Regions from separate parts of the Pseudonocardia sp. D17 genome, predicted to be linked through region 1. Evidence: riboswitches for the same ligand, from Rfam matches in the RefSeq annotation. Region 1 holds a riboswitch; each other region holds the start of a gene.

Region 1 (9,845 bases):
CGGAAGAGCCACACGTAGCCCCAGCTCACCAGCTGCAGCACCGGGCTGCGGGAGAGCCGGCACAGCGCGAGCACGACGCCACCCAGCAGCCCGAACACCGCGCTGAGCGCGGTCACCTTCAGCGTGATGAGCAGGCCCTCGAGCACGACCGGCCGGAGGAACCAGTAGCCGAACCGGTCCCACTGGAAGTACGGGTTGGTGACCAGCCCGTGCCCGATCTGGGCGAGTACGACCAGGACGACGACGGTCGCGACCCACCGCCCCGGATGGCGCAGCGGTACGACGCGCTGTGCCGATGCGGGCCCGGGTGCCGGCCCGGTGTCCGCGGGCCGCGGATCACGGAGAGAGGTGCCGGTGCGCGCGGCGGGTTCCGGCCGCGAATCGCCGATTTCGCCCATTGTGCTGGCTCCAGGAAAAGGGCAGGAAAGCGCCGGCGAAAGGTCGCGCGCAGCGCAGGGGGACCCGATGTCGAATTCGGGCCGATCGGGGCGGGGGCGTGCGCGGCCCCGGGCATGTTTTCTCCCGAAACCGCTCCGAATTGTTCGGACCATTCATCGGCACGGTCAGCCGCGGCGGGTCAGCGGGTCGCGCAGCCCGAGGTGCTCCCGCAGCGTCGTGCCCCGGTACTCGGTCGGGTACACCCCGCGCTCCTGCAGTTCCGGCACGAGCCGGTCGACGATGTCGTCGAGGCCGTCGGGGGTGAAGATCGGCGAGACGTTGAACCCGTCGACGGCGCCGTGCCGGACGAACCTGGCGAACCTGTCGGCCAGCGACGCCGGCGTGCCGGTGTGCCCGCGCTGGGGCTCGAGAGCCGCGGCGGTCTCCCGCAACGAGAGCTTCTGCTCGGCGGCGACGTCCCGCCAGCGCTGCACGAGCGCGACCTGGTCGTCCCAGCGGCGCGAGCCCATCGCCCCGGTCCGCTCGGCGACGACCGGAGCCTCCTCCGGGAGGGGCCCGTCCGGGTCGCGGTCGGTCAGGTCGATGCCCCAGATCTGGCTCGCGATGTTCAGCGCGGTCGCGCCGGTGACCTGCTCGGAGGTGATCCAGCGGCGCTTCTCCTCGGCCTCCGACTCGGTGTCGCCGAGCACGATCGAGGTGCCGGGCAGGATCCGGATGTCGTCGGCCGGCCGGCCCACCGCGCGCAGCCGGGACCGGATGTCGGTGGCGAACGCGAGCGCGTCGTCGAAGTCGCCGCCGTGCGCCGAGAAGATCACCTCGGCGTTGCGGGCGGCGAAGTCGCGGCCGGCGGCGGAGTCGCCCGCCTGGAAGATCACCGGGTGGCCCTGCTCGCTGCGTGGCAGCACCGGCGTGACGTCGACCGCGAACTGCGACGTGCGGGCCCGCACCGGTACGACGCCACCCGGCCGCGACCAGCTCGCGGCCTCGGCCGACGTCGCGACGGCGTCGTCGTCCCACGCGTCCCACATCGCGCGGGCGACGTGCAGGAACTGCTCGGCCCGCACGTAGCGGTCGGCGTGGTCGAGGAAGCCCCCGCGGCGGAAGTTCTCGCCGGTCCACGCGTTGTCGGTGGTCACGACGTTCCAGCCGGCGCGCCCGCCGGACAGGACGTCGAGGCTGCTCAGCCGTCGTGCGAGGTCGGCGGGCTCGTTGTACGTGGTGTTCTGCGTCGCGACGAGCCCGATCCGCGAGGTGAGCCCCGTCAGGGCGGCGAGCTGGGTGATCGCGTCGGGCCTCCCGGCGATGTCCAGGTCGTGGATCCGTCCACCCGCCTCACGCAGCCGCAGCCCCTCCCCGAGGAAGAACGCGTCGAACAGGCCGCGCTCGGCGGTGGTGATCATCCGCCGGAACGAGGTGAAGTCGATCTGCGAGCCGCTCTCGGGCTGCGTCCAGATCGTCCAGTGGTTGACGCCCTGGAAGAAGACGCCGAGATGGAGCGTCGCGTCGGGGTAGGGCACGTCGTCGGACACGGTGCTCACGCGGATGCCTCCTGCGGGACGAACCGGTTGGCCGGGCGCGGGAGCCCGAGGGTGGTGCGCAGCGACGAGCCGGCGACCGGCCGGCTCACGACCCCGGCGCGCAGCAGCGGGGGCACGACCCGCGCCGACAGCTCGGGCAGGTCCTCGTCGAGGACGGCGACGTGCAGCCGCACGCCGTCGACCACGCGGGCGAGGTCGGTGAGCAGGGCGACCAGCCCCGCGGCGGAACCGATGTGGCGCAGCCGTTGCGCCGCCGGCCACGGGGTGTGGGCGTCGAGCGTGGAGAGCCGGTCGACCGCATCCCCGTCGGCGGTGTCGAGCACGACCTCGACCTCGGCGAACACCCGCGGGGTGGCCGCGCGCCGCGCCGCAGCGCCGACGTCGTCGACGGTCGGCTCGTCGACGAGCGTGACGTCGACGAGGTCCGGCGGCAGCAGTCCGTCGGCGGCGAGCACCACCAGCTGGCCCTGCGGCGGCCGCGGCACGATCGCCGGGCCCTTCACCGAGTACGTCTCGCCGACGAAGTCGACGTAGTGCAGCTTGTCGACGTCGAGGTAGCGGCCGGTGGCGACGTCGCGGATCGCCGCGTCGTCCTCCCAGGAGTCCCACAGCGCCCGGTTGACGGTGACGGCGTCGCGGGCCTCGCGGCGCAGACCGTCGGGGTCGGTGACGGCGGGCCGGCCGAGCGCGGCGGCGACCGAGGCGTCGTCGCTGGTGGCCACGACCCAGCCCGCGCGTCCTGCCGCGGCGAAGTCCAGCGACGCCAGCTGGGAGGCGACGTGGAACGGCTCGGTGTAGGTCGTCGAGACGACGGGTGCCACCGCGATGACGCTGGTCAGCGGGGCGACGAACGCGGCCCGCTCGACGGCGCCGATGCGACCGGCGAGATCGGCGCCGCGCGACGGCGGGGCGAGGGAGTCCTCGAACGTCGCGAGGGTGAAGCCGGCGTGTTCGGCGTTGCGCACGACGCGCTCGACCCGGGCCGCGGTCAGCAGCCGGTCGGGGGCGTGCCGGGCCCGCCTCCAGGCGGCGGGGTGCGCGCCGTCGCCGTCGAGCTCGACGGCGAGGTGCAGGGGGCGGTCGGTGGGCATGGTGGTCCTTCGGTGGGCGTCGGTGTCGAAGAGGGTGTCCAGGACTCGGTTGCGAGGACTCGGTGCGAGGCGGGTCGATCGACCGGTTCGGTCAACCAACCGCGGCGAGTGGGGACTCCGTGGCCGCGCCCGCGGCGAGGTCGGCGAGGACCCGGCCGAGCGCGGGCGCGAACTTGAAGCCGTGTCCGGAGAAGCCGGCGGCGACGACGAGCGGGCCGTGCGCGCGCAGGAAGAACCCGGAGTCGGGGGTCGAGGTGTAGGTGCAGCTCACCGGCTCAGGGTGGTCGGCGTCGAGCCCCGGCAGGTGCCGCGCGACGTAGTCCTGCAGCCGGTGCAGCAGGCCGGGCTCGGCGGTGAACGTCCGGCGGTCGGGGTCGCACACCGGGCCCACCCCGTGGAAGCCGACCTTCACACCGTGGGCCGGTGCGGCGAGGCCGTACACCCCGGACGGCCAGCCGTCGGCCGGGCCGGTGTGGTGGACGAACGTCGGCCACGCGGGTCCGGTCCGCCCGACGGGACCGCACGGGTCGTCGCCGCGCACGGGGAAGTGGGCGGGCTGCTCCTGCGTCACGCGCAGCGGCGGCAGGTCGACGAGACCGTCGAGCAACCCGGTCGACCAGGCACCGGCCGCGACGACGGCCCGGCGGGCACGGATGCGCCCCTGCGAGGTCTCGACGTCGACGCGGTCGGTCCCGCGTACCGACAGCCGCTCGACCGTCGTGTGGTGACGCAGACGGGCCCCGCTGCCGACCGCGGCGGCGGCCAGCGCGGCGACGGCCTGGTCGGCGTGCAACCGGCCGGACCGGTCGGGCTGCACGAGGACCGGCCCGGAGAAACGCATGCCCGGCCACCGCTCGCGGGCCTGCTGCGGGTCGAGCCAGTGGTGGGCGATGCCGTGCGCGGCGAGGGAGCCGGCGAGGGCGGTCGTCGCCGAGCGGTCCCCGTGGTCGACACCGCCGGTGACCTGGAGCAACGCCGCGCCGGTGACGTCCTCGAGACATCGCCACAGCTCGAAGGCCTCGACCGCGAGCCGCAGGTAGGGCGCCGCGACGTAGGTCTGGCGGTAGATGCGGCTGGTCCCGTGCGACGCGCCACGGTTGTGCCCCGGGCCGAAGCGGTCGACGAGCAGCACCTCGACGCCACGGCTCGCGAGCTGCCAGGCCGTTGCCGCGCCGACGACGCCGGCACCCACGACGACGACGTCCACATCGGATGGTGGACCGGGCACGGCCGAGCGGGCTGCAGGGACGAGTGCGGGTCGGGACATGCTGCCTCCAGGCGGATCCGGACGGACGGCACCGGGGCCGGGACGGCGGACGGCGGCCCCGGAACGCGGGGGCGCCGAGCGCGGTCCGGCCCGTCGGCCGGGGGACTGACGACCGTCAGCGACCGGCGGCGGCGCGGAGGCGGCAGAGGTCGAGGTGGCGGCGCCGGGTCAGCACGCCGGGACCGGGCGCAGGGGCGGGCGGGCACGCTCGGCGCACGGGAACTCCCATCGTTCCGGGCGTTAGCACCCCGCGCGGTGGCGCGTGGTTGCTGCGACGTCGACGAGCCCGGTCTCTCGGCCGCTCTGGATGGACGGTTCAACTGAACGCGGCGGGCCGCATCGCTGTCAAGACGCCGGACGGGGATGTGGTGTGCACCGCATTCGTTCGGTACCGCTCGAATGTCCGGTCATTGCGAGCCACTTGGCACGCCGGCCGCGTCGCCGTGGCGCGCCGGGCGTCGGCCGAATGCACGAATGTGAGCAACGAGACGGACCGATCGGTCCCCCATGTCTTGAACGCGTCGTCCCCGGAGCGCACCCTCGACGTCACGGACCGATCGGTCCGCTGCGACGAGGCGGAGGTGGCCATGCGGGACGCGGTGATCGTGGAGGCGGTGCGGACGCCGTTGGGCAAGGGCAAGCCGGGCGGGGCATACCACGACGTCCATCCGGTGGACCTGCACGCGCACGCCATCCGCAGCCTGCTGGCGCGGGTGGACGGCCTCGATCCGGCCGAGATCGACGACGTCATCGGCGGCGCGGTCGGCCAGGTCGGGGAGCAGAGCGGCAACACCACGCGCTACGCCGCGCTGGCCGCCGGGCTGCCCGAGTCGGTGCCGGGCGTGACGGTCGACCGCCAGTGCGGCAGCAGCCAGCAGGCGATCAGCTTCGCCGCGCAGGGGGTCGTGGCGGGGGCGTACGACATCGTCGTCGCCTCCGGGGTGGAGTCGATGAGTCGCATCCCGATCGGCAGCCAGTTCACCGTCGGCGGGAAGCAGGTCGACGTGCACGGACCGACGATCGCCGACCGCTACCCGGGTGGGCTGGTCCCGCAGGGCGTGAGCGCCGAGCTGATCGCGCGACGGTGGGAGCTCTCCCGCGCCGAGCTCGACGAGTTCGCCCACCTGAGCCACGTCCGCGCCGCGACCGCGTGGCGGGAGGGCCGGTTCGCCGCCGAGGTGGCCGCGCTGAAGGTCACCCATCCCGACGGTTCGGTGTCGACCCTGGACGTCGACGAGACCGTCCGGCCCGGGACGACCCTCGAGGCCCTCGCCGGACTGCGGACCCCGTTCGCGGCCGAGCGCTGGACCGAGCGTTTCGGTGACATCGACTGGAAGGTCACCGCCGGCAGCTCCAGCCCGTACAACGACGGGTCGGCCGCGCTGCTGATCACCACCAGCGAGGTCGCGGCCGCCCACGGCTGGACGCCACGGGCGCGGATCCACACCGCGGTCGCGGTGGGCGACGACCCGGTCTACATGCTGACCGGTGTCATCCCCGCCACCGCGAAGGTGCTCGCCAGGTCCGGGCTCTCGATCGCCGACATCGACGCCTTCGAGGTCAACGAGGCCTTCGCGCCCGTCGTGCTGTCGTGGCTGAAGGAGACGGGCGCGGACCCGGCGAGGGTGAACGTCAACGGGGGCGCGATCTCGATCGGCCACCCCCTCGGCGCCAGCGGCGCCCGCCTCGCGACGACGCTGCTGGGCGTCCTCGAGCAGACGGGCGGTCGCTTCGGGCTGCAGACGATGTGCGAGGCGGGTGGCACCGCCAACGCCACCATCTACGAGCGCCTGGGCTGAGTCGGCGCGCGGCCTCACACCGTGGCGGTTCCGCCCACCCGTTGCAGGCGGGCGGCCGCCACCGTGTTCCACAGCAGCATGGCGATCGTCATGGGTCCGACGCCGCCCGGCACCGGGGTGACCGCGGCGGCGACCTCGGCCACCGCGGCGGTGTCGACGTCACCGCACAACCCTGCCTCGGTGCGGTGGATGCCGACGTCGACCACCGTCGCGCCGGGCTTCACGGCGTCCGCGCCGACGAGGTGCGGCACGCCCGCCGCGACGACCAGCACGTCGGCGGTGCGCGTGATCGCGGCCAGGTCCGCGGTGTGGCGGTGGCAGACCGACACGGTCGCGTCGCGTTCGAGCAGCAGCTGCGCCTGCGGTTTCCCGACGAGGTTCGACCGGCCCACCACGACCGCGTGCCTGCCCTTGAGCTCGACCCCCGCGCGGTCGAGGATGTGGACCACACCCGACGGGGTGCACGGCCGCAATCCCGGTTTGCCCAGTGCGAGCCGGCCCGCGCTGGCCTCGGTCAGCCCGTCGACGTCCTTGTCCGGGTCGATCAGCTCCAGCAGGTCCGCCGGGCGCAGGTGCGACGGCAGCGGCAGCTGCAGCAGGATGCCGGTCACGGCGGCGTCGGCGTTGAGCCCGGCGATCGTCGACGCGAGCTCGGCCTGGGTGACGTCGGCGGGCAGATGGCGGTGCAGGTCGCGCATCCCGACCTCGGTGCACAGCCGTCGCTTGTTGCGGACGTAGATCTCCGACGCCGGGTCGTCCCCGACGAGCAGCGTCGCCAGGCCGGGCGGTTCGGCCATCGAGGCGACCTGCGTCGCGACCTCGTCGCGCACCCGGGCGGCCAGCGATCTGCCGTCGATGAGCCGTGCGGTCACATGTTCCTCCTCAGAAGACGATCGTGGTGCGCCCGTTGACCATGACGCGGTCCTCGCAGTGCCAGCGCACGGCCCGGGCGAGGACCGTGCGCTCGATGTCCGCGCCGAGCCGGACGAGATCGGCGGCGTTGTGGCGGTGCGACACCCGGATGACGTCCTGCTCGATGATCGGGCCCTCGTCGAGGTCCTCGGTCGCGTAGTGGGCGGTCGCGCCGATCAGTTTCACGCCGCGTTCCCTGGCCCGGTCGTACGGGCTCGCTCCGGCGAACGCGGGCAAGAACGAATGGTGGATGTTGATGACGGGGACGCCGATCCGGTCGAGGAGGTCCCCGGACAGGATCTGCATGTACCGCGCGAGGACGACGAGGTCGACCCGGTCGCGCAGCAGGTCGAGCTGGGCCTGCTCCGCCTCGGGTTTGGTCGCCCGGGTCACCGGGATGTGCGCGTAGGGGACACCGAACCCGGCGACCGCCTCGGCGAGGTCCGGATGGTTCGACACCACCTGGACGATGTCGATCGGGAACTCCCCGCGACGCCATCGCCACAGCAGGTCCAGCAGACAGTGGTCGTACCGCGACACGAACAGGGCGACCCGCGGGAGGGCGTCGACGTCGCGCATCCGCCAGGTCATGCCGAACCGCGGCGCGACCGTCTCGCCGAACTCACGCTCCAGCTGCGGGAGGCGTTCGCGCAGCCCGGGGAGGTGGAAGACGAGCCGCTGGAAGAACCGGCCGCCGACCGGGTCGGTGGTCTCCTGGTCGTACTGGGTGATGTTGGCCCCGCGGTCGTGCAGGAACGCCGTGATCGCGGAGACGATGCCCGGCCGGTCGACGCACGAGGCGAGCAGCCGCCCGAGGTCGGACGCGGCCGGACCGGCGGTACCGGGAGCAGCGGCGGCGCCCGGTCGCGGAGGTCGGGGTGAGGTGACGGTCTGTGTCATCGCGGGCGGATCCCTGTGGCTCCTGGTGGCGCGACCGCCCGGCCGGGCGGTCGCGGTGGCGGTCGGGTCGTCAGCGGGCCGAGGGCGGCGCGCCGACCTCGATGCCGTACTCGGTGCCGGCGTCGACGAGCGCGTCCGCGAGGTACTGCCCGGAGGACCGCTCGCAGTGCAGCAGGTAGGACCGGGTGCGGGCGGTGCCGTCGCCGGCGGGATCGTCGAGCTCGTCCCTGATGTCGTCGCGCACCACGTCGGTGACGACGCGCGCGACCGACGAGCGGAACGCGGACCCGTCGGGCACCACCCGGTCGGCCAGGTCGATCGCGCAGACCTTGGCCAGCAGCGCCGGGGCGGCGGCGCCGGTGAGCCGGACCAGGGCGCGGCCGTGGGTCACGTCGACGACCGAGGCGAACTCGCCGCTGTCGGCGACGACCGCGCGGGTCGCCGCGAGCAGCTCACCGCCCGTCCCGGCCGGGCCGAGCACCAGCCATTCGCCCGGGCCCGCGCCGACGACGAGCGCGCCGGCGAGCGCGCCCTCGTCGTGCCGGGCCGTCCTGCCGAACCCGGTCCCGAGCGCGGCCCGCACGGCCCCCTCGGCCGGCCCGCGGACGGTGAGCTTCGCCAGCGGCCCGAGGTCGGCCAGGACGAGGTCGCCCGTCGCGTGCCGGACGGTCAGCTCCCAGCCGTCGACGATCCGGCGCGGGCCGGGGAACGCGAGCGCGGTCCTCGCGACGGGCGGGGCGGTGGACACGGCCGCAGCGGGCTCAGACACGTTGACGTTCCCCCTCGGGGTCGAAGTGCGCGTGCTCGGCCATGACCTCGACGAGGGTGTCGCGGCCGTCGCGCAGGCGGACGGTCAGCCGGGTCCCGGCGTCGGCGAGGTGGGCGTCGACCTGGCCGAGGCAGATCGAGCGGCCGAGCGTCGGGGACATCCGGCTCGAGGTGATGCGACCGACGATGTGCCCGCCGTCGCTGATGATCTGGCTCGCCTCCTCCGGCACCACCGTCGGGTCGAGCGGCTGCAGCCCGACGAGCCGCGGGTGGTCGTCGTGCTCGGACTGCCACTGCAGCTCGGGCTTGCCGACGAAGTCGGGCTTGTCGAGCTTGACCGCCCAGGCCAGACCGGCGGAGTAGGCCTTGGTCAGGCCGTCGGTGTCCTGGCCGACGATCAGGTGGCCCTTCTCCAGGCGCAGGATCCGCTGGGCCTCGACGCCGAACGGGGCGACGCCCAGGTCGGCGCCCGCCGCCATGAGCGACTCCCAGACGTGCAGCCCGTAGCTCGCGGGGACGTGCAGCTCGTAGGACAGCTCACCGGTGAACCCGATGCGCCACAGGACGCAGTCGGCGACGCCCGCGATCGTGCCGGTGCGGACGTTCATGTAGCCGAACGCCTCGTTGGCGAGGTCGACGTCGGTGAGCCGGGCGAGCAGCTCGCGCGACCGCGGACCGGCGACGTTGATGCTGGCGAAGGCCGTCGTGACCGGGGTGATGTGGACCCGCCAGTCGGGGTGCTCGGTCTGCAGCCAGTTCTCCGCCCACTCCCAGACGGTGCCCGCGCCCGACGACGTCGTCGACATCAGGTAGTGGTGCTCGCCGAGCCGGCCGGTGACGCCGTCGTCGAGGACGACGCCGTCGTCGGCACACATGACCCCGTAGCGCACCCGCCCGACGCCCAGCTGCGACCACTTGTTGACGTAGAGCAGGTTGAGCAGCTTCGGGACGTCGGGACCCTGCAGGTCGAGCTTGCCGATCGGGGTGACGTCGATGATCCCGACGCCTGCGCGGACGTTGCGGACCTCGGCCGCGGGGTCGCCGTAGTGCTCGGGACGGATCCACTGGCCGGCCACGAGGGGGGCGGCCCGGTGCGCCTCGTGCCACGGCTGCATCGGGGAGTGGCGGACCGGTTCGAACCTGCGACCGGCCAGCGCCCCCAACGTGACGG
Region 2 (9,845 bases), on a different contig from region 1:
GACGAAGGTCGCCGCGGTCGAGTACGCGAAGGAACGGATCCGGGTCAACTGCGTGTGTCCGGGGACGTTCGAGTCCGGCATGTCGGCGAAGATCCCGCGCGAGGCCATGGCGGCGATGGAGGCGAAGCACCCGCTGGGCTTCGGCACCCCGGAGGACCTCGCGGGCGCCTTCGCCTACCTCGCCGGCGACGAGTCGCGCTGGACGACCGGGGCTGCGATCGTCGTCGACGGCGGCTACGCGGCTCCCTGACCCCCGTGAGTGGCGATGGTCGCCGGAGCGACCATCGCCACTCACGACCTGATCGAGGAAAGGCGCGACACCATGAGCATCGAGTTCGACGTCGACGGCGCCGTCGCGACGATCACCATCAACCGTCCCGAGGCCCGCAACAGCCTCGATCCCGAGCACAACGACCTGCTCGCGCAGGCCTACCGCCGCTTCCAGGACGACGACGCGCTGCGCTGTGCGGTCCTCACCGGCGTCGGCAACTCCTTCAGCGCCGGTGCCGACCTCAAGAAGCTGATCCCCGTCGTGCGCGACACGGTGCTCGACGACACCGCCGAGCCGTGGGTGCTCGGGGGTATGACGATGACGGCCGAGGCCGGCAAGCCGATGATCGCCGCGGTCAACGGGCACGCCCTCGCCGGCGGGTTGGAGCTGGCGCTGGCCTGCGACATCCGGATCTGCGTCCCGCAGGCGACGTTCGGCCTCGCCGAGGTGCGCTGGGCGATCATCCCCGGGGCCGGCGGGACGCAGCGGCTCCCGCGGGCGGTGCCGGTGGGCGTCGCGACGGAGATGATCCTGACCGGCGACCCGATCGACGCCGAGGCGGCGCTGCGCCACGGCCTGGTCAACCGCATCGTCGAACCCGACGGACTGCTCGCGGAGGCGACGCGCGTCGCGAAGGTGATCGCGTCGCGGGGGCCCGTCGCGGTGCGCGCGGCGAAGGAGGCGATCCAGACCGGGCTGCGCGAGGGTCTCGGGGCCGGGCTGCTCGCCGAGCAGCGGCTGCTGGCCGCCTGCATGCGCACCGAGGACGCCGCCGAGGGCCCGCGGGCGTTCGCCGAGAAACGTGAGCCCGTCTACAAGGGCAGGTGAACGGTGGCGGTGCGGCCGTCGGGCCCCTACCCTGTTTCGTAGACCGGTCGTTACACGAAACTCGGCCCCGTGGGGCCGGGTCGGATGACGGAGACACGATGACGGAGACACGAGGGGACGGTCGGGGGTTCCGGATGACCGCCGACGACGCGACCCTGCGCGAGGCGCTCGAGTCGGCGAACATCCCGACCCTGCTGCTGGTGCTGGCCCACCTCACCGGTGACCGGAGCTGGCTCGCCGAGCCGTACCTGCCGTCGCGCTCGATCGCCACCGACGACAACGACACCGCCGGCTTCACCGAGGAGCTGCAGGCCCACGTCCGCGCCGAGGCCTTCGCGTTCCTGCGCGCCTGGCGCGACGGGGAGGTCGAGCTCGCCGGGCCGCCACCGGTCGACGACGTCGCCGACCGCGTCGGCATCTCCTGCGGTGAGACCGTGCCCCCGGAGTACAACGTCTCGATGGCCGAGGAGGCCGGGTTCGTCGACCGCGACGCCCACTGGACCGCCGCCCCGCCCCGGCGGCGCGAGGACCTGCGGGTCGTCGTCATCGGGGCGGGGGAGGGCGGCATCTGCACCGCCGTCAAGCTCGGCGAGCTGGGCATCCCGTACACCGTCGTCGAGCGCCACGACGCCGTCGGTGGCATCTGGCTGGAGAACAGCTACCCGGGTGCGGGCGTCGACACGGCCAGCGCGCTGTACTCCTACTCGTGGGCGCAGAAGCCCGACTGGTCGCGCTACTTCGCCAAGCAGCCCGAGATCCTCGGCTACCTGCAGGAGGTGGCCCGCGACCACGGTGTACTGCCGCACGTGCGGTTCGGCACCGAGGTCGTCGCCGCGCGCTGGGACGACACCGAGCGGGTCTGGCGGGTCGGCATCCGCCCGGCCGACGACCCCGACGCCACGCCGACCGAGCTCGTCGCCGACGTGCTGATCAGCGCCGTCGGGCAGCTCAACCGGCCCGCCTACCCGCCGATCCCCGGCCTGGACTCGTTCGCCGGGCCGATGTTCCACTCGGCGCGCTGGGACCATTCCGTCGACCTCACCGACAAGCGGGTCGGGATCGTCGGCACGGGCGCGAGCGCGATGCAGATCGTCCCGGCCGTCGTCGGCGGCCCCGCGCACCTCACGGTCTTCCAGCGCTCGGCGCAGTGGGCCATCCCGAACACCAACTACCACCGGGTCCTGACCCCGCAGACGCGGGTGCTCATGGAGCAGGTGCCCTGGTACGCGGCGTGGTACCGGCTCCGGCTGATGTGGATCTACCAGGACAAGCTGCACCCGACGCTGCGCCGCGACCCCGACTGGGAGCACCCCGAGCGCTCGGTCAACGCGATCAACGACCGGCACCGCCGCTTCTTCGCCGAGCACCTCATGTCCGAGATCGCCGGACACGAGGACCGGCTGCTCGACAAGGTCATGCCGACCTACCCGCCCTACGGCAAGCGGATGCTGATCGACAACGGCTGGTTCGCCGCGCTGCGCCGCGACGACGTCGACCTCGTCACCGACGCGATCGCGCAGGTCGACGAGAAGGGCGTCGAGCTCGCCGACGGCTCCCGCGTCGACCTCGACGTCCTCGTCATGGCCACGGGGTTCCAGAGCCGCCGGATGCTCTCCCCGATGGACATCCGCGGCCGGTCCGGCCGCTCGCTGCGGGAGATCTGGGGCGACGACGACGCCCGCGCCCACCTGGGCATCACGGTGCCGGACTTCCCGAACCTGTTCATGGTCTACGGCCCGAACACCAACCTCGGGCACGGCGGCAGCGTCATCTTCCACACCGAGTGCCAGGTCGGCTACATCTCCCGGATGCTGGTGACGATGCTCGAACGCGACATCGGCACCGTCGAGGTGCGGCCCGAGGTGTGCGACGAGTACAACCGCCGCGTCGACGAGGCGCACGCCGAGCTCGTCTGGACCCACCCGGGCATGACGAACTGGTACCGCAACGCCGAGGGGCGCATCGTCACCAACTCGCCCTGGCGGCTGGTCGACTACTGGGCGATGACCCGCGAGCCGGATCTCTCCGAGTTCGTGACGACACCCCTGCCCGAGCACGCCGCGACCTGACCGCTCACGACCCGCTCGTCGACGGAAATGTCCGTTCCGTGACCTGCTGTGCCGGCGCGGCCACCTCGGCGCGGTCATTCCCTTCCCGATGCGCGTCGGACGGGTGCAGGGTGGGTATCCGCTGACGCCGAACGCGAGGACGGGGAGGACAGCGTGCCGGAGATGACGGTGGTCGCAGTGGGCATGGACCCGGCCGGGACGCAGCCCGTCCTGCTCCTGCGGGAGGTGACCGGGGCGCGCCGGCAGCTCCCGGTGCTGATCGGGTTGCCCGAGGCGGCGGCGATCGAGCTGCAACGTCAGGGGGTCGACCCGCCGCGACCGCAGACCCACGACCTGATCCGGCATGTCGTCGACGCGTTCGGGCGGCGGCTCGAACGGGTCCGGATCACCGAGCTGCGCGACGGCATCTACCACGCGGAGCTGCAGTTCGACCGGGAGACGCGGGTGTCGTCGCGGCTGACCGACGCCGTCGCCCTCGCGGTCCGCGACGGACTGCCCATCGAGGCCACCGAGGACGTGCTCGAGGCGGGCGCCGCCCCGGTCCAGCTGCTCGACCTGACCGGCGCCGACCCCGACGACGAGGACGTCGCCGACGATCCGGCCGCGCCCGCAGGGCCCGACCTCGATCCGGCGGAGAAGGCCGAGGTCGAGGAGTTCCGGCGGATGCTCGACTCGGTCTCGCCGGAGGACTTCGGCCCGTCGGGCGAGGATCCGGCGGGCGGCGAGAAGGACTAACCGGAGCGCTCCGGCTGCTTCTGCGGCTCGCTCGTCGTCAGCGGGACGGCCGAGCCCCGGACCAGGCCCAGCTGCACGGCGGGCCGGCCGAACACCGCGTCGAGCACCCAGTCCACGGCCACCCGGGTGCGGTTGCCCGGCATCGAGAGCAGGTGGTAGCCGCGGGTGACCGCGGTCGCCGGCAGCCCGGAGAGCGGGATCCCCAACGGGTTGGCGGCGGCGTCGCGGCCGCCCAGCTCGACGACGAACCCCAGGTCGTGGTGCTTGTAGCTCCGGGCCTCGCCGACGCCCAGCGAGGCGGCGACGTTGCGCGCGGCCAGCGCGCCCTGGCGTTGCGCGTGCTGGGCGGTCATGGCGGTGAGCTCGCCGGGACGCGTCCGGTCGGGAACCGCGGCGATGTCCCCGCAGGCCGTCACGTCGGGGTGTCCGGGCACGACGAGCCGGTCGTCGACGACGAGCCTGCCCTTGTCGGTCTCGAGGCCCAGCCCGGCGACGAGCGGGTCCGGCCGCACCCCCACGCACCAGACGAGCGTGCGGCTCGCGACGTCCTCACCGCCCGTCAGCCGGACGCCCCGGGCGTGGGCCTCCTCGACGGAGGTCTCCGTGCGGATCTCGATGCCGCGCTCGCGCAGCACGCGGTCGGTCGAACGGGAGAGCCGCTCGTCCAGGCCCGGCAGCACACGTGGGGCGACGTCGACGAGCAGCCAGCGCACCCGCTGTCCCCGCAACGCCTTGTGCGCCCGGCGCAGCTGCTCGGTGAACAGGACGCCCTGCGCGGCGACCTCGGTACCGGTGTAGCCCGCGCCGACCACGACGAACGTGCACCGGGCGTCGCGGGTGGCCGGGTCGGTGGTCACCGCGGCGAGGTCGATCTGGCGGACGAGGTGGTCGCGCAGGTAGACCGCCTCGGCGATGCCGCGGAACCCGTGCGCGTGCTCGGCGACGCCGGGGATCGGCAGCAGGGCGTTGACGCTGCCCGCCGCGATCACGAGCCGGTCCCACGACGTCTCCCCGCGGCCGCCCTCGGGATCGACCCACCCGACGGTGCGCCCGTCGAGGTCGATCGCGTCGACCTTGCCGAGGACCACGTCGGCCTTGGGGAGGGCGGTCGACAGCGGCACCGACACCCTCCTGGGGTCCAGGACCCCCGTCGCGACCTCGGGCAGCAGCGGGAGGTAGAGGAAGTAGTCGGTCGAGCTGACGACGACGACCTCCGCGTCGGGCAGCCGTGCGGTCAGCCCCTTCGCGGCCGCGAAGCCGGCGAACCCGCCGCCGATCACCACGATCCGCGGCCGTCCGCCCGTGCCGCAGCCGCCGGACCCTGTCGTCACCGGCCCGTTCCCGGGCCGGCCGTTCCTCGACATGTCGACGTCCGGCGTGCCGTTCCCCGTTGCGCCCACTGCATCCCCCGCGCTCGTCGTCGGACCGCCGTCGGACCGGAGGCCGTCGGGGCCGCGCGGTCCGCGCCGATGATTCTCCGGCGCCTACCCGTGCGTCGAGGGGTCGAAAAGCGGACGGCGGATCCGACCGGAGGATCCGGCCGGGAGGCGGCCGCGCGGGAGAGGGCGGGTGTCAGTGCCCGCAGCCGCGCCCGGCGCCGGTGACCTCGTCGCCGATGCCCAGGCCGAGCGGGTCGGTGTCCCGGCCGTCGGCCGTCGGCAGCCAGCGCCCGTCGACGCACTCGTAGGCCACGCCCGGGCCGTCGGTGACGAGCGTGCGCAGGGCGGCGAGGAGCCGGTCGACGTCTGCTGCCGTCGTGCCCAGGCCCAGGCTCGCCCGGACCGCACCCTCGGCCCAGCCGGTGAGGCGGGCCAGCAGCGGGTGCGCGCAGAACTTGCCGTCGCGCACCGAGATCCCGTGCTCGGCGGACAGGTAGGCGGCGACGAGGGCCGCCGGGTAGCCGTCGACGGTCAGGCTGTGCACGCCGACCCGGTCGGGCGCGTCGTGCCAGATCCGCAGGGTCCGGACGCCGGGGATGTCGGCGAGGCCGGCGTCGAGCCGCTCGGAGAGGGCACGCTCGTGGGCGGGAGCGGCCTCGTCGATCACGGCGTCCAGCGCCTCGCACGCGGTGGCGAGCGCGACGGCACCGGGGACGTTCGGGGTCCCGGCCTCGTGCCGGTGCGGGGCGGCGGTCCAGGTGACCTCGGCGGGGGAGCCGTCGCCGACGGCGTCGACCCGCACGACGGCGCCGCCACCCGCCAGGTAGGGCGTCGCGACGTCGAGCCAGTCGCGGCGGCCGACCAGGGCGCCGGTGCCGTAGGGCGCGTAGAGCTTGTGGCCGGAGAGCGCGACGTAGTCGATGCCCGTCGCCGCGATGTCGACCCGGCGGTGCGGGGCCAGCTGAGCCGCGTCGACGACGAGGCGGGCCCCGTGGGAGTGGGCGAGGTCGGCGATCTCGGCGAGCGGCAGCACCTCGCCGGTCACGTTCGACGCCCCGGTGATCGCGACGAGTGCCGTGGGCCGGGCCTCGAGAGCGGCCCGCAGCTGGGCGAGGGTCGCGTCGACGGTGGCCGCCGCGCGCAGCACCCGGTGCTCGCCGCCGCGCCAGGCCAGCAGGTTCGCGTGGTGCTCGACGTCGAGGCACAGGACCGCGCCGGGCACCGCCCCGGCCAGCAGGTTCAGCGCGTCGGTGGTGTTGCGGGTGAAGACGACGACGTCGTCGGAGCGGGCGCCGACGAACCGGCCGACGGTCGTGCGGGCCCATTCGAGCGCAGCGGTGCAGACGGTCGACGCGTAGCCGGCGCCGCGGTGCACGCTCGCGTGGTACGGGAGCAGCGCGGCGACCCGGTCGGCCACCGAGCGCAGGGCCGGGGCGCTCGCGGCGAGGTCCAGGTTGGCGTGCGCGACGGTCGTGCCGTCGACGAGCGGGACCGGCAGCCCGGTGCCCACGAGGGCCGGGAGACAGCTGGCTGCGGGGGCCGGGAGAGCGTGCGCCGCGACGTCGGCGGGGACGGTGGGCGCGGTGGGGCGGGCGGCCTGGAGCACAACGGACACGACGGACCTCCGGTCCAACAGGGACCCGGGGCGTGTCGGCGGGTCCGCGCTTGCCGACGCGCGTTCCGCGACGGCCTGGTCGTCACCCGGAGCACCCCGCCGCGGAGGAGGGTTGCCGGCCAGCGAGCCGGGGCTTGACGCTGGCGCTCTTGACCTGAGCGAGACCGTACGGGGCGGGCCGACGGGTGCGCAACCGTGGCGGCGGTCACATTCCGGGCGGTGTGAGTCGGGTCAGCGGCTCGCCGCGGGGCTGAGCGTGCGGGCCGTCGGCGCGTCGGCGGAGAGGTCGGCGACCATGCGCCCCAGGGCGGGCGCGACGGCGAACCCGTGTCCGGAGAAGCCGGCGGCGACCACGAGCGGACCGGTTCGGTCGACGAGGAACCCGGCGTCCGGTGTGGACACGAATGTGCACGAGCGCGGCGCCGGGTCGGTGGCGTCGAGGCCCGGCAGGTAGTGCTCGACGTAGCGCTGCAGCCGCGAGAGCTGCGCGGGCTCCGGCCGCGGATCGCGCACGTCGGGTTGCCAGTCGGGGCCCGTCCCACGGAACGCGACCTTGACCCCGATCCCGGGCACCCCGATCCCGTACACCGAGGCCGGCCACCCCTGCGCGGGTCCGATGTGGTGGATCAGGGTGGGCCACCGGACGTCGCCGACCACACACGGCGTCGCGCCGACGGGACGGAAGATCGTCGGCTGCTCCTCGGTGACGCGCAGCGCCGGCAAGGCCACGAGGTCGCCGATCAGCCCGGCGGTCCAGGCGCCCGCGGCGAGCACGACCCGGCGGGCCCGGATGGTCCCGCCGGGGATCGTGATCTCGGCCAGGTCGTCGTCCAGCACGTCGACCCGTTCGACGGGCGTCGAGTGCCGCACCGTGGCACCACGCCCGATGGCCGCGGCCGTCAGCGCGGCGACGGCCTGGTCGGCGCGCAGCCGGCCTGCCGAGTCCGGCTGGTGGAGCACGGGCCCGTCGAACCGCAGCCCCGGCCACAGCCGCGAGGCCTCGGCCGGCTCGAGCCACTGGTGTCGGATGCCGTGCGCGGCAAGCGATGCGGCCACGGCCGCGGTGCGCACGGGGTCGCCGTGGTCGATCCCGCCGGTGAGGTGCAGCAGCGCCGCGCCCGTCTCGTGCTCCAGCTCGCGCCACCGGTGCAGCGACTCGACCGCCAGCTCCACCTGAGCGGGCGAGGTGTGGCTCTGCCGGTAGATCCGGGTCGCGCCGTGCGAGGTGACGCGAGGGTGGCCCAGCTCGTCCTTCTCCAGGACGAGCACGTCGTGCCCGCGCCTGGCCAGCTGCCAGGCGGCGGCGGCGCCGATGACACCGCCCCCGATGACGACCACCTCCACCGACGCCGCCCGCCGTCCCGGCTGGGTTCGCGCATCGGGTGCAGGGGTCATGTGGCCCTCCGGGCGGTCGACGGGACGTGCTGGAGCGGACAGTCGTCGGCCGCGCTGTGCCCTGGTGCGCCTGCAGCGCACCGTGGGACCGTCGGGAGGAGGGCGGATGAACCGCGGTGGTCCGTCCGGGGACCCCGCGACGGGCCGCCCCGACTCAACCTGCCCGGTCCGACTGTGTCAAGCGTCGCAGCCCGGGTGGGGCACGTGTCCGGTCGCGGAGCGGCCATGGCGGGACGTCGTCGGGCACGGTGTCGTACGGTCGGGCATCCCGAAGAAGGAGCAGCCCACCGTGTCCGCAGCCGTCCCTGCCGCATCGACGTCGGCCGCCCAGCGTTCCGACACCGGCGTCCCCGCGTGGTTCACCGACGCCGTCGCGACCGAGGCGGAGCCCGGCGAGGTGCGGGTCGACGGTGTCGACGTCCGCTACCGGGCCTGGGGCCCGCCCGGCGACGGGTTGGTGCTGGTGCACGGCGGCGCCGCGCACGCGCGCTGGTGGGACCACATCGGACCGCTGCTCGCCCGGCCCGACGGCAGGCGCGTCGTCGCGGTCGACCTCTCCGGGCACGGCGACTCGGGCCGCCGCTCCGCCGGGTACGCGCTCTCGAGCTGGGCCGACGAGGTCATGGCCGTCGCCGAGGCCTCCGGCACCGGTCCGATGCCCGTCGTGATCGGGCACAGCATGGGCGGCATGGTCGCGCTGGTCGCGGCGCAGCGGCACGGCGAGCAGCTGGCGGGCGCGGTCGTCGTCGACACCCCGGTGCGCGAGCAGACGCCCGAGGAGACCGCGGCGCGGGAGCGGCGGGCGTTCGGCCCGCTGCGCGTCTACCCGACCCGGGAGGACGCGCTGAGCCACTTCCGGCTGGTGCCCGACCAGGACAGCGAGCTGCCCTACGTCGTGCGGCATATCGCCGAGCACTCGCTGCGCCCGGTCGAGGGCGGCTGGAGCTGGAAGTTCGACCCGGCCATGTTCGCGCGCACCGCGATGGCGCCCGGCGACCTCGCCGTCCCGGGCTGCCGGGTGGCGCTGTTCCGGGCCGAGCACGGGCTGGTCCCGGCCGACATGGGCGAGATGATCGTCGACCGGCTCGGCCGCGGCGTCCCGCTCATCGAGATCCCGACGGCCGCGCACCACGTCATGGTCGACGAGCCGATCGCCCTGGTCACCGGCCTGCGCGCGCTGCTGGCCGGCTGGCGGCACTCGCGGGCGCACCGCCAGCCCTGACCGGCCCGGTCGGGCCCCGGTCGGGCCCCCGTCGGGCCTCGGTCACCGGGGCGTCGTCTGACGGTGCCGCACGGATCGTCACGGGATCCCGCGCGCCGGTCCCTGGCCCCGGCACCGGGGACGGCGGCACGCTCGCAGCGCGCCGCCGCGGTCGCGGCAGGCGCGGTCCCCGAGGAGGCGACATGCGCAGCGGTGCGCCGGAGGTCGACGACGACCTGACCTACGAGGTCGCGACGGACGGGCTCGAGTTCCCCGAAGGCCCCATCGCGATGGACGACGGCTCGGTCGTGGTCGTCGAGATCAAGGGCGGACGGCTCACCCGGGTCGCGCC
Region 3 (9,845 bases), on a different contig from region 1:
GAGGCCTCCGCCGCCGACACCGCCCGGGTGCTGGCGCTGGCCGTCGGTCCGATCGTCGCCCAGGGGGTGATCGCCCGCAGGCGCCGGGTCGTCGCGCTGGCCGGGCGCCGCGTCGGTTCAGCCCCGACGGCTGGCTGGACGGGACCCACGACGCGGACCCGGCGATCGTCCCCTTCAGCGCCGGGCCCGCGCACTGCCCGGGCCGCGAGCTCGTCCTGCTGACGGCGTCGACGATGCTGGCGACGCTCGTCGGTGACCTCGACCTGACCGTGCGCCCCGCGGGCCTGCTCGTGCCGGGACGCCCGCTGCCGGGCGGCCTCGACCCGTTCACGCTGCGGTTCGCGGTCCGCGGCCGGGCGGACGCCTAGCGGCGCACACCGCGCCGACGCGGCACGGGGCGTACCGGCTCGACGCGGCCGGTCGGGCCGGGGCCGGGCCGACGCGACGCGCTCACCGGGTGTCCCGGTGGTGGCGCGCCGCGCCGGCCGGCGCAGCCGCTGCCGCCGCGCCGGCAGCCGTCACTCCTTGTTCAGTTTGTCCTGTGCCAGACCCGCGACCTTCTCGACCGTGTTCGGCAGCTCCGTCGTGCCGTACAGGCGGCTGTCGGGGTGGGTGGGTGGCGGCATCGGGGCGGTCGTCGTCGGCCCGTCGTGGTAGGTGAACTCGCCGTGCCCGTCGACGCTGGGGCCCTTGGCCCAGCGGCCCTCGGAGGCCTGCGCGCCGTCGCTGAAGTTCTGGTACTGGTAGCTGACCTCGGTGAACTCCTTCGACTGCGGGAAGTTGCCGGGCGTCGGCATCGTCTCCGCGCCCTCCTCCTGCAGCTCGGCCGCGGCGGCCAGCCACATGTTCTGGTGCATGGTGTCGCGGGCGAGCAGGAACGACAGCAGCTCGCGCACACCTGCGTCGTCGGTCATGTGGTAGAGCCGTGCGACCTGCACGCGGCCCTGCATCTCGGCGTTGGCGTTGGCGGTGAAGTCGGCGAGCAGGTTGCCGCTGGCGGTGATGAAGCTGCCCTGCCACGGGTTGCCGTTGCTGTCGACGGGCCGCGCGCCGGCACCGGCGACGATGGCGTGCTGCACGTCGGTGCCGCCGATCACGGCGGCGACCGTCGGGTCGTCCTGGACGGCGTCCTCGGTGATGCCCAGCGGGGCCTTCTCCAGCAGCTGGGCGATCATCGTGGCGAGCATCTCGACGTGCCCGATCTCCTCGGACGCGACACCGAAGACGAGGTCGCGGTACTTGCCCGGCGTGTGCATGTTCCAGCCCTGGAACATGTACTGCATCGCGACGGTGATCTCGCCGTACTGCCCGCCCAGCACCTCCTGGAGCTTGCGGGCGTACACGGCGTCGGGCTTGTTCGGTGTCGACTTGAACTGCAGTTCTTGGCGGTGCAGAAACACGTGTGCTCCTCGGGAATCGAGCGGGGGAGGCGCGGCACCGTCTCGGCCGCGCGCGATGACCCGTCACTCCGGACGGTTCCTGTCGTCTGCCCGCGCGACACCGGTCGAAACCGCCCACGGAGACCGGAATTGCCCACCGGCGCGGTCGCCGGTGGCCGAGGTGTCCTCAGTCCGTCCGGCGGAACAGGAACATGCCGTAGCGGTGGCGGTGGTCGATCCACCGGTCCTGGAGGGCCATGCCGTGGCCGGCCAGCTCGGCCGCGAGCGGACCGGGCTCGAACTTCGCGGAGAAGCCGACGTTGATCGCGTCCCCGCGGCGGAGCGTCAGCGAGACGTCGAGCGCCGGTAGCGTCGCGACGTGGTCGTCCAGGACGTGCAGCAGCCCCTCGACCACCGGACCCACCACCCGAGCGCGGGGCTCGAACAGCTCGGTGCGGAAGTCGGCACCGAAGCGCGAGTTGAGATGACTCAGGTGGTTGAGCCGGAACCGCCGGAACACGTCATGGCCGGGAGGGTCGTTGTAGCAGCGTTCGAGCGTCTCGGTCGACTTGGTGAGATCGGCCGAGACGAGTAGTCCGTCGCCGGGCCGCAGCGCCGCCGCGACCGCGCCGAACAGCGCCTCGCGCTCGGCGGCCGTCGAGTTGCCGACGTTGCTGCCGAGGAAGGCCACGCACACGGGCTCGCCGTCGGCACGCAGCTGGGCGAGTCCCGCCTCGTAGCGGCCCCAGAGGCCGCGCACGTCGAGGTCGGGGAGGGCCGCGGTCAGGTCGGCCGCGCTGCGCTCCAGCATCTCCCGGCTCACGTCGATGGGCAGGTACGTCGTCGGCCGACGACGCAGGCACGCCGCGAGCAACAGCCGGGTCTTGCGGGCACTGCCGCTGCCCAGCTCCGCGAGCCGGGGGGTGTCGAGCGCCGCGGCGACCTCGGCGGCGTGCCGGCCGAGCAGCGTCCGCTCCACCCGCGTGAGGTAGTACGTGGGCAGCTCGGTGATCTCCTCGAACAGCTGCGAGCCGATGCTGTCGTAGCCGAAGTGCGGCGGGATGCGGGGGACCGGTTCGCGCAGGCACGCCGCGAGGTCCGCGCCGTCGTCCCAGAACCCCGCGTCGACAGGCTCGACCTCGACCGACACCTGTCAGCCCGCGGACCCGGCGGGGGTGGTGCGCAGGCTCGTCGTGCCGCGCTCCCAGCACCCCAGCAGGTGCTCGCCCATCCGCTCCGCGAGCAGCGAGCTCGCGCGGATCCCGAAGACGACGTCGGCCGCCAGCTCCGGTTCCGCGGCCAGCAGCGGGTCGAGCACGCTGCGCCGCACGACCTGCTCGTGCACCGCGTCGGCCTCGACGTGCTCGTCGTAGAACCGGATCGCGGCGGGCCCGCAGCCCAGCCGGCGCATGGCCTTGACCAGCCGCTCGGACCCCGGCGACGACGTCAGCTCGACCATCGCGAACTGCCCGACGGACGCGCCCCGCAGCCCGCGGTGCAGCCCGCACAGGGTCATGAGGTTCACCTCGGCGAGTGTGGCGCCGGGGGCCTGCTCGACGTAGGCGCCGTACGCGTCGCTCAGCCCGATCTCGACCATCATCTCCGCGAACAGCGTGGAGTGCATGCGCTCGGGACGTCCCGAGCCGTACTCGTCGTGCTCGACGGTGACCAGGCCCGCCTTCGCCGGCCCCGACAGCCGCGGGATCACCCACGCCTGCGGGTCGGCCTCCTTGAGGTGATAGATCGACCGGTGCGCGACGTACTCGCGCAGCTGCCCGAGGGTCCCGTCGCGCTGCAGGTGGTGCGACACCCCGCGCACCCCCGGCCCCACCGGCTCGACGAGCAACGACTCCACCTCGGCGGCGACGTCGTCGCCCGGTTCGACGTCGGCCCGCAGCGCCGCGAGGAAGACCTGCTCCAGCTCCCGGCGCAGGCCGAGGACCGCCGGGTCCCACTCGCGGTCGTCGTCGACGCCGGCGAACCCCCGGTAGTGCAGCTCGTAGCAGCAGTGCAGCGCGAGCTGCAGGTCGTCGCCGTAGGGGTCGGCGTCCGCGGTGTCGACGGCGGGGACCGGATCGCCGCGCAACGCGGCGACGACGGCCCCGGACAGCGGTCCGCGCGGCGTGGGCAGCTCGGGCGCCGCGGTACGGGGGCGGTCCAGCGTCCCGGTCATGCCTCACGTCCTTCCTGTCGCACCTTGCGCCGGTGGCTCGCGTCGCAGATCGGGTAGCGCTTGCTGCGGCGGCAATGGCACACGGCGGTGACGGCGCGGTCCGAGCGCACCCGCGACCCGTCGGGCAGCTCCAGCTCGACCGGGCCGCTGACCAGAGCCGGGCCCTCCTCGGTCAGCACGATGCGGGTCGGCTCCGGCCGCCCGAGCCGGTGCTCAACCACGACGGGCCTCGACGACGACCAGCTCCTCGAGGTGTGCGCCCGGCTCGATGAGACCGCTGCGCTCGAGCAGCTGGGCACGCGAGCGCATCACCGGCCCGAACGGGATGCGCGCGCGGTCGACGACGTCGGCCGCCAGCCCGGCGGCGGCGAGCCGCTCGAGCGTGCGCTCGGGGCCGCACACCGCGGAGTGCACCAGCAGCAGCGTGCCGTCGTCCTCGAGGTGCTCGGGCGCGCCGTCGCAGATCCGGTCGAGGATCGCGCGCCCGGTCGGGCCCGCGTCCCAGCTGCGGCCGCGGGTGTGCCGGGGCAGGACCGAGGTCTCCGACGGCACGTACGGCGGGTTGGCGACGATCAGCCCGAACCGGCGGCCGCGCACCGGCTCGTACAGGTCGCCGCGGTGGACCCGGACGGGTGTGCGGTGCAGCAGGAAGTTCAGCCGCGTGGTGGCGACGCAGCGTCGGGAGAGGTCGACGGCGGTCACGGACTGCGCCCCGGCCCGCGCGCCGGTGAGCGCGAGCGCCCCGGTTCCGGTGCCGAGGTCGAGGACGTGCCGCCCGTGTGCGAGCTGGGCGACGCGGCCGGCGAGCAGGTGGGTGTCGGACTGGGCCTTGTACACCCCGGGAGGACAGAGAAGGATCACGTGCGGTCCTCGGTGCGGACGGGGGTCCGCGCGGACCCGTGGACGACGGCAGGCATATCGGTCCATACCCGGCTCGGCGGCGCTTAAGCCTGTTCCCCGTCGGCCGCCGCTGCATCCCGTCGCCGGCGGCTCCGTATCGACACTCCGGTATTGACACCCCGCGGGCCTCGCTGCCTACAGTGGCAGCAGACCCATCCAGAGCGGCCGAGAGACCCGGCTCGACGACGCCGCAGCAACCCCCCGCCCCGTGCGGGTGCGGGTGCTCCCGCCGGGGTCGATGGAGGACGTCATGGACGGCACCCGGCCGGCGTTGTCGCGGCGTCGTCACGTCGACTTCGGACGCACGGAGGCCGCGCTCTGTCGGTGACCCCGCCCGCCCCCCCGGTCACCCCTCCCGACATCGGAGCAACGCCATGTCCGTCGACGCCGTGCCCACTCACACCCCGCCCACTCACACCCCGCCCACTCACACCCCGCCCATCCACACCCTGCCCGCACCTGCCCGCTCGATCTCCGCGGAGCCCTCGCCACGGGAGCGGCGCCGCGCGCACATCGCCGCCCGGCTGCTCGACGGCCTCGAGTCGCTCCTGGAACGCAACCGGGCGCTGCTCGGTGACCCGGACGCGGGTGCGCTGCACGTCGAGCTGATCGCGGCGGAGGTCGCGCACGAGCTCGCGATCGCCCGCGCGGCGTTGCGGCGCGCGCCGGCGCTGCAGCCGCCGCGGCCCACCGGCCCGGCCGGCGCGCCGAGCACCCCGGCCGTGCCCGGCGAGCCCACACGACCCTGATCCCGCCCGCGGCGGGCGCCGCGACGCCGGCGGCCGGGCAGGCGCCCGGCCGCCGACGGGGCCGTCGCGTCCCGAGCCGAATGTCCGGCGCATCGGCGACCGCATCCCGAATCGTCCTGCGGAATGGGATCGGGGCCGCGGTGTTCGGACAGGTCGATCCCGTCGACACCGCGTTTCGGTCCGTGTGTGTCACATCGTCGCCCGGAGGATTGACGCCGCCCGCGTCCATGTACGTAGAGTGCAGAAGTTCCTCCGGGGACACACCATCCAGAGCGGCCGAGAGACCTGGCTCGACGACGCCGCAGCAACCCCCCGCCCGAGCGGGTGCGGGTGCTAAAGCCGGGAGCGATGGAGGATGCGATGTTCCTGGGAGTGCGGCGGTTGCACGTCGACCTCAAGCGCACGGCCGGAGCGGTCTGTCGGGTCTGACGACCCTGGCCCGTCCACGCTCGTGCACGAGAGGTCACCTCATGGCCCACCTCCGTCTCGCCGTCGCCCTCGACGGCGCAGGATGCGCAGCGAGTACACGGGCTCGACCCTGCGCGACAACCTCGGCCTGCACCCGCCCGTGGGCCTCGGCGAACCACACCGGCCACGCGCCGTCCTGACCCCGAACCCGTCCGACCGCCGACCACGACCGGCCCCGTCCGGCCCACCCGCCGACGGGGACGCTCCCTCCCGAAGAAGGAACCACCGATGACCGCACGATCGCGCCGGGCAGCGATGTTCCCGGCCCTCCTCGCCGCCGCCGCACTGGTGCTGGCCGCCTGCGGCGGGGGGAGCTCGGGAACGGAGGCCGACGCGGGTCCGCCGCGGGCCGGCGGCACGCTCACCTTCGCCGTCGGCAGCGACGCGGGCTGTGTCGACCCCCAGCAGGTCGCGAGCAACGACACGATCTACTCCGTGCGTCAGCTGGTCGACTCGCTGACCGACCAGGACCCGAGGACCGGAGAACTGAAGCCGTGGCTGGCCACGGCGTGGCAGACCTCCCCGGACGCCAGGAGCTTCACCTTCACCCTGCGGACCGGGGTCACGTTCTCCGACGGCACCCCGCTCGACGCCGCGGCGGTGAAGGCCAACTTCGACCGCATCCCGTCGCTCGGGGTCCGCGCGGCGCTCGCGAAGGGCTACCTCGCCGGGTACGCGGGGACGACGGTGCAGAGCCCGACGCAGCTCACCGTGAGCTTCACCCAGCCGAACGTCCAGTTCCTGCAGGCAACCTCGACCCACAGCCTCGGGATCCTGTCGCCGGCCTCGGTCGCCAGGTCCGACGACGACCGCTGCGCCGGTGTGATCGGCTCGGGTCCGTTCACGCTGCAGAGCTATGTCAAGAACGCGTCGATCACGCTCGCCAAGCGGCCGGGCTACGACTGGGGCTCGTCGCTGTTCGCCCACCCGGGCGAGGCGTACCTCGACACCCTGCGGTTCACGATCGTGCCGGAGTCCGGTGTCCGGACCGGCTCGCTGCAGTCCGGTGAGGTCGACGCGATCGGCAGCATCGGGCAGCAGGACGAGGCGCCCCTGACGGGTGCCGGCGACCAGCTGCTCGCCCGCTCCAACCCGGGAATCGTGTTCGGCATCGGGTTCAACCTCAGCAAGCCCGTCGTCGCCGATCCCGCTGTGCGACAGGCTCTGTCGTTGGCGATCAACCGCCAGGACATCGTGGGCGGGGTCTTCCCGTCGCAGACCAGGGCGGCGACCAGCGTGCTGGCCTCGACGACGCCGTCCTACGCCGACGAGTCGGCGCTCGTCGTCTTCGACGCGGCCAAGGCGCGGTCCGTCCTCGACGCGGCCGGCTGGGTCCCCGGGCCCGACGGCATCCGCGCCAAGGACGGCCAGGAGCTCACGATCCCGGTCACCTACGCCCCGGTCGCCGGGACCAACCAGCCGGCGCTGGAGCTGATCCAGCAGCAGGCCAAGGCCGTCGGCATCGACATCCGGATCCAGCAGGTCCCGGTCGCGCAGCTGGCGAGCCAGCAGGCCGCGGGCGACTTCACCGCACTGTGGGGCAACCTGACCCGGGCCGATCCCGACCTGCTGCGCAGCCAGTTCTCGGTCGCCGGCTCCAACTTCTACCGGATTCCGCAGAGCCCGCTCGAGCCGGTGCTGGTGGCCCAGGCGGGCGAGCCGGACCCGGCCGAGCGCACCCGGCTCGTCGGCCAGGCCCAGCAGCTGTTGCTCACGCAGGGCTTCTACGTGCCGGTCGTCGAGCTGACGACGGTGCTGGCGGTGGGGCCGACCGTGCACGGCGTCACGTTCGACGCGTCGTCGCGCATCCAGCTGCACGACGCGTGGAATTCGGCCTGACGGTTCGAGGAACGGAGCTCGTCGTGCGCGGGGGAAGTGACCCGGGGGAAGTCGTGATAGGGGGAACGTCGTGACCGTGCCGACCGAGCGGGTGACCCCGTCGTGACCCGGTACCTGGTGCGGCGCATCGTCACCGCGGTCGCGGTGCTGTGGGCCGCCTACACCGTCAGCTTCGCCGTGCTGTACCTGTTGCCCGGCGACCCGGTCACGACGATGGCGAGCGGCGGGCTCGACGGCGAGCCGCTCTCGCCCGCCGCGATCGAGGCGCTCAAGGCGCGCTACGGCTTCGACCAGCCGGTGGTCGTGCAGTACGGCAACCGGCTGTGGGAGGCGCTGCACGGGAACCTGGGCACGTCCATCCAGACCGGCGAGGACGTGCGGAGCGCCGTCCTGGCGGCGTTGCCACCCACGCTGCAGATCGCGCTCGGCGGCCTGCTCGTCGCCGTCGTGCTGGGCACCGTGGTGGCGGTCGTCGCGACCTACACACGGTTCCGCTGGCTGCGCCAGGGCCTCATGGCGCTCCCGTCGCTGGCGGTCTCCCTGCCGGTGTTCTGGGTCGGGCTGATGCTGGTGCAGATCTTCGCGTTCGACCTGCACCTGCTGCCGTCGGTGGGGTCGACCGGCTTCCGGTCGCTGGTCCTGCCGTCGGTGACGCTCGGCCTGCCGACGGGCGCGCTGGTCGCGCAGGTGCTCGCGAAGAGCCTGCAGACCGCGCTCGACGAGGCGTACGTCCAGACCGCACGGGCGAAGGGCGTCGGGCGCGGCGCGATCCACCTGCGCCACGCGCTGCCCAACGCCGTCATCCCGGCGCTGACGGTGCTCGGCTACGTGGCCGGCAACCTGCTCGCCGGGACGGTCGTGGTGGAGACCGTCTTCACCCGGCCGGGACTGGGCCGGCTCATGGTGCAGGCCGTCGGCGTCCAGGACATCCCGATGGTCCAGGGGATCGTGCTGTTCTCCGCGGTGGTGTTCGTGGGCGTCAACCTGCTGGTCGACCTGGTGTACCCGGTGCTCGACCCGAGGATCACGAGGGGGGTGCCGGCGACCGCATGACCGAGCTGCTGATCAGGCCGGACTCGACGGAGGCCGCCGCGCCCGCGGGCGTGGCCCGGTCCGAGCCGTTGTCGCGCAAGGAGCGGCGCCGACGGTTGCTGCGCTTCCTCGGCCGCAGACCGGGGCTCCTCGCTGCGGTGGTCGTCGTGGCGCTGGTGCTGCTCGCCGCGTTCGCGCCGGGCGTGCTGGCGCCGGGCGACCCGAACGTCGGGGTCGTCGCCGACAAACTGCGCCCGCCCAGCGGCGCGCACGTGTTCGGGACCGACTACCTGGGCCGCGACCTCTACACACGCGTCGTGCACGGCGCGTCGCTGTCGCTGCAGGCGACGCTGATCGCCGTCGCGGTGGCGCTCGTCGTCGGCGGGCTGATCGGCCTGCTCGCGGGCTTCGTCGGCCGCTGGGTCGACGAGGCGCTCATGCGCGTCGTCGACGTGCTGCTGTCGATCCCGGCGATCCTGCTCTCGCTCGCGCTGATCACCGCGCTCGGCTACGGCACGGTGAAGGTGGCGATCGCGGTGGGGGTGGCCAGCGTCGCGAGCTTCGCCAGGGTGATGCGGGCGGAGACCCTGCGCATCCGGCAGTCGACCTACGTCGAGGCGGCCAGGGCGATCGGCACCCGCCGGCACGTGACGCTCGCGCGGCACGTGCTGCCCAACGCGGCCGGCCCGGTGCTGGTGCTCGCCGTGCTGGAGTTCGGGCTGGCGATCCTCGCCATCTCCTCGCTGTCGTTCCTCGGCTACGGCGCGCCGCCGCCCGCGCCGGAGTGGGGCTCGCTGATCGCCGAGGGTCGCAACTACCTGGCGACGTCGTGGTGGCTGTGCGCGCTGCCGGGCCTGACGATCGCCGCCACCGTGCTGTCGGTCAACCGGATCTCCCGGGCGCTCGACGGGGAGTGGGCGCGGGCCCGATGAGCGCACGGCTCGTCGACCGCCGCCCCGGCCACACCGGAGAAGGGGTTCAATGAGGTTCCAGGTTCTCGACATCGTCCCGCACACACCGCACCCGGTGACCGGGGAGATCGTCTCGGTCCACGAGCGGCTGCGCCGGGTCGTGGAGACCGCGGTGCTGGCGGAGCGTCTGGGGTTCGACTCGTACGCCGTCGGTGAGCGGCACGCGGGGGAGTTCGTCTCGTCCGCACCCACGGTGCTGCTCGGCGCGCTGGCCCAGGCCACGAGCCGGATCCTGCTCTCGACCGGGGTGACGGTGCTCTCGCTGCTCGACCCGGTCCGCGTCGCGGAGGACTACTCGACCATCGACCAGCTCTCCGGCGGCAGGCTCGAGATC

The links. Region 1 has a riboswitch for S-adenosylmethionine ahead of PSD17_RS35055 (FAD-dependent oxidoreductase). Riboswitches for the same ligand answer to the same signal wherever they lie in the genome.
Region 2: linked by a shared signal. The riboswitch ahead of PSD17_RS08235 (aminotransferase class V-fold PLP-dependent enzyme) and the one ahead of PSD17_RS35055 (FAD-dependent oxidoreductase) in region 1 are both predicted to bind S-adenosylmethionine.
Region 3: linked by a shared signal. The riboswitch ahead of PSD17_RS18660 (ABC transporter substrate-binding protein) and the one ahead of PSD17_RS35055 (FAD-dependent oxidoreductase) in region 1 are both predicted to bind S-adenosylmethionine.

What each region holds. Positions count from the first base shown of each region.
Region 1 is NZ_BPRG01000257.1:63,026-72,870, forward strand. It holds gene PSD17_RS35040 (amino acid ABC transporter permease) at 1-398, opposite strand, end outside; gene PSD17_RS35045 (NtaA/DmoA family FMN-dependent monooxygenase) at 564-1,937, opposite strand; gene PSD17_RS35050 (LLM class flavin-dependent oxidoreductase) at 1,934-3,028, opposite strand; gene PSD17_RS35055 (FAD-dependent oxidoreductase) at 3,120-4,295, opposite strand; SAM riboswitch class I at 4,518-4,609, opposite strand; gene PSD17_RS35060 (thiolase family protein) at 4,883-6,094, shown strand; gene folD (bifunctional methylenetetrahydrofolate dehydrogenase/methenyltetrahydrofolate cyclohydrolase FolD) at 6,109-6,966, opposite strand; gene purU (formyltetrahydrofolate deformylase) at 6,977-7,906, opposite strand; gene PSD17_RS35075 (sarcosine oxidase subunit gamma) at 7,977-8,675, opposite strand; gene PSD17_RS35080 (2Fe-2S iron-sulfur cluster-binding protein) at 8,668-9,845, opposite strand, start outside.
Region 2 is NZ_BPRG01000044.1:22,991-32,835, reverse strand. It holds gene PSD17_RS08260 (SDR family NAD(P)-dependent oxidoreductase) at 1-250, shown strand, start outside; gene PSD17_RS08255 (enoyl-CoA hydratase/isomerase family protein) at 323-1,099, shown strand; gene PSD17_RS08250 (flavin-containing monooxygenase) at 1,198-3,168, shown strand; gene PSD17_RS08245 (bifunctional nuclease family protein) at 3,331-3,903, shown strand; gene PSD17_RS08240 (NAD(P)/FAD-dependent oxidoreductase) at 3,900-5,267, opposite strand; gene PSD17_RS08235 (aminotransferase class V-fold PLP-dependent enzyme) at 5,476-6,897, opposite strand; SAM riboswitch class IV at 6,939-7,052, opposite strand; gene PSD17_RS08230 (FAD-dependent oxidoreductase) at 7,129-8,292, opposite strand; gene PSD17_RS08225 (alpha/beta fold hydrolase) at 8,582-9,514, shown strand; gene PSD17_RS08220 (SMP-30/gluconolactonase/LRE family protein) at 9,697-9,845, shown strand, end outside.
Region 3 is NZ_BPRG01000113.1:108,186-118,030, reverse strand. It holds gene PSD17_RS18700 (hypothetical protein) at 1-222, shown strand, start outside; gene PSD17_RS35380 (hypothetical protein) at 135-368, shown strand; gene PSD17_RS18690 (manganese catalase family protein) at 519-1,400, opposite strand; gene PSD17_RS18685 (L-histidine N(alpha)-methyltransferase) at 1,567-2,529, opposite strand; gene PSD17_RS18680 (iron-containing redox enzyme family protein) at 2,533-3,552, opposite strand; gene PSD17_RS18675 (CDGSH iron-sulfur domain-containing protein) at 3,549-3,773, opposite strand; gene PSD17_RS18670 (HemK2/MTQ2 family protein methyltransferase) at 3,766-4,413, opposite strand; gene PSD17_RS18665 (hypothetical protein) at 4,827-5,201, shown strand; SAM riboswitch class I at 5,462-5,556, shown strand; gene PSD17_RS18660 (ABC transporter substrate-binding protein) at 5,898-7,508, shown strand; gene PSD17_RS18655 (ABC transporter permease) at 7,611-8,561, shown strand; gene PSD17_RS18650 (ABC transporter permease) at 8,558-9,472, shown strand; gene PSD17_RS18645 (LLM class flavin-dependent oxidoreductase) at 9,522-9,845, shown strand, end outside.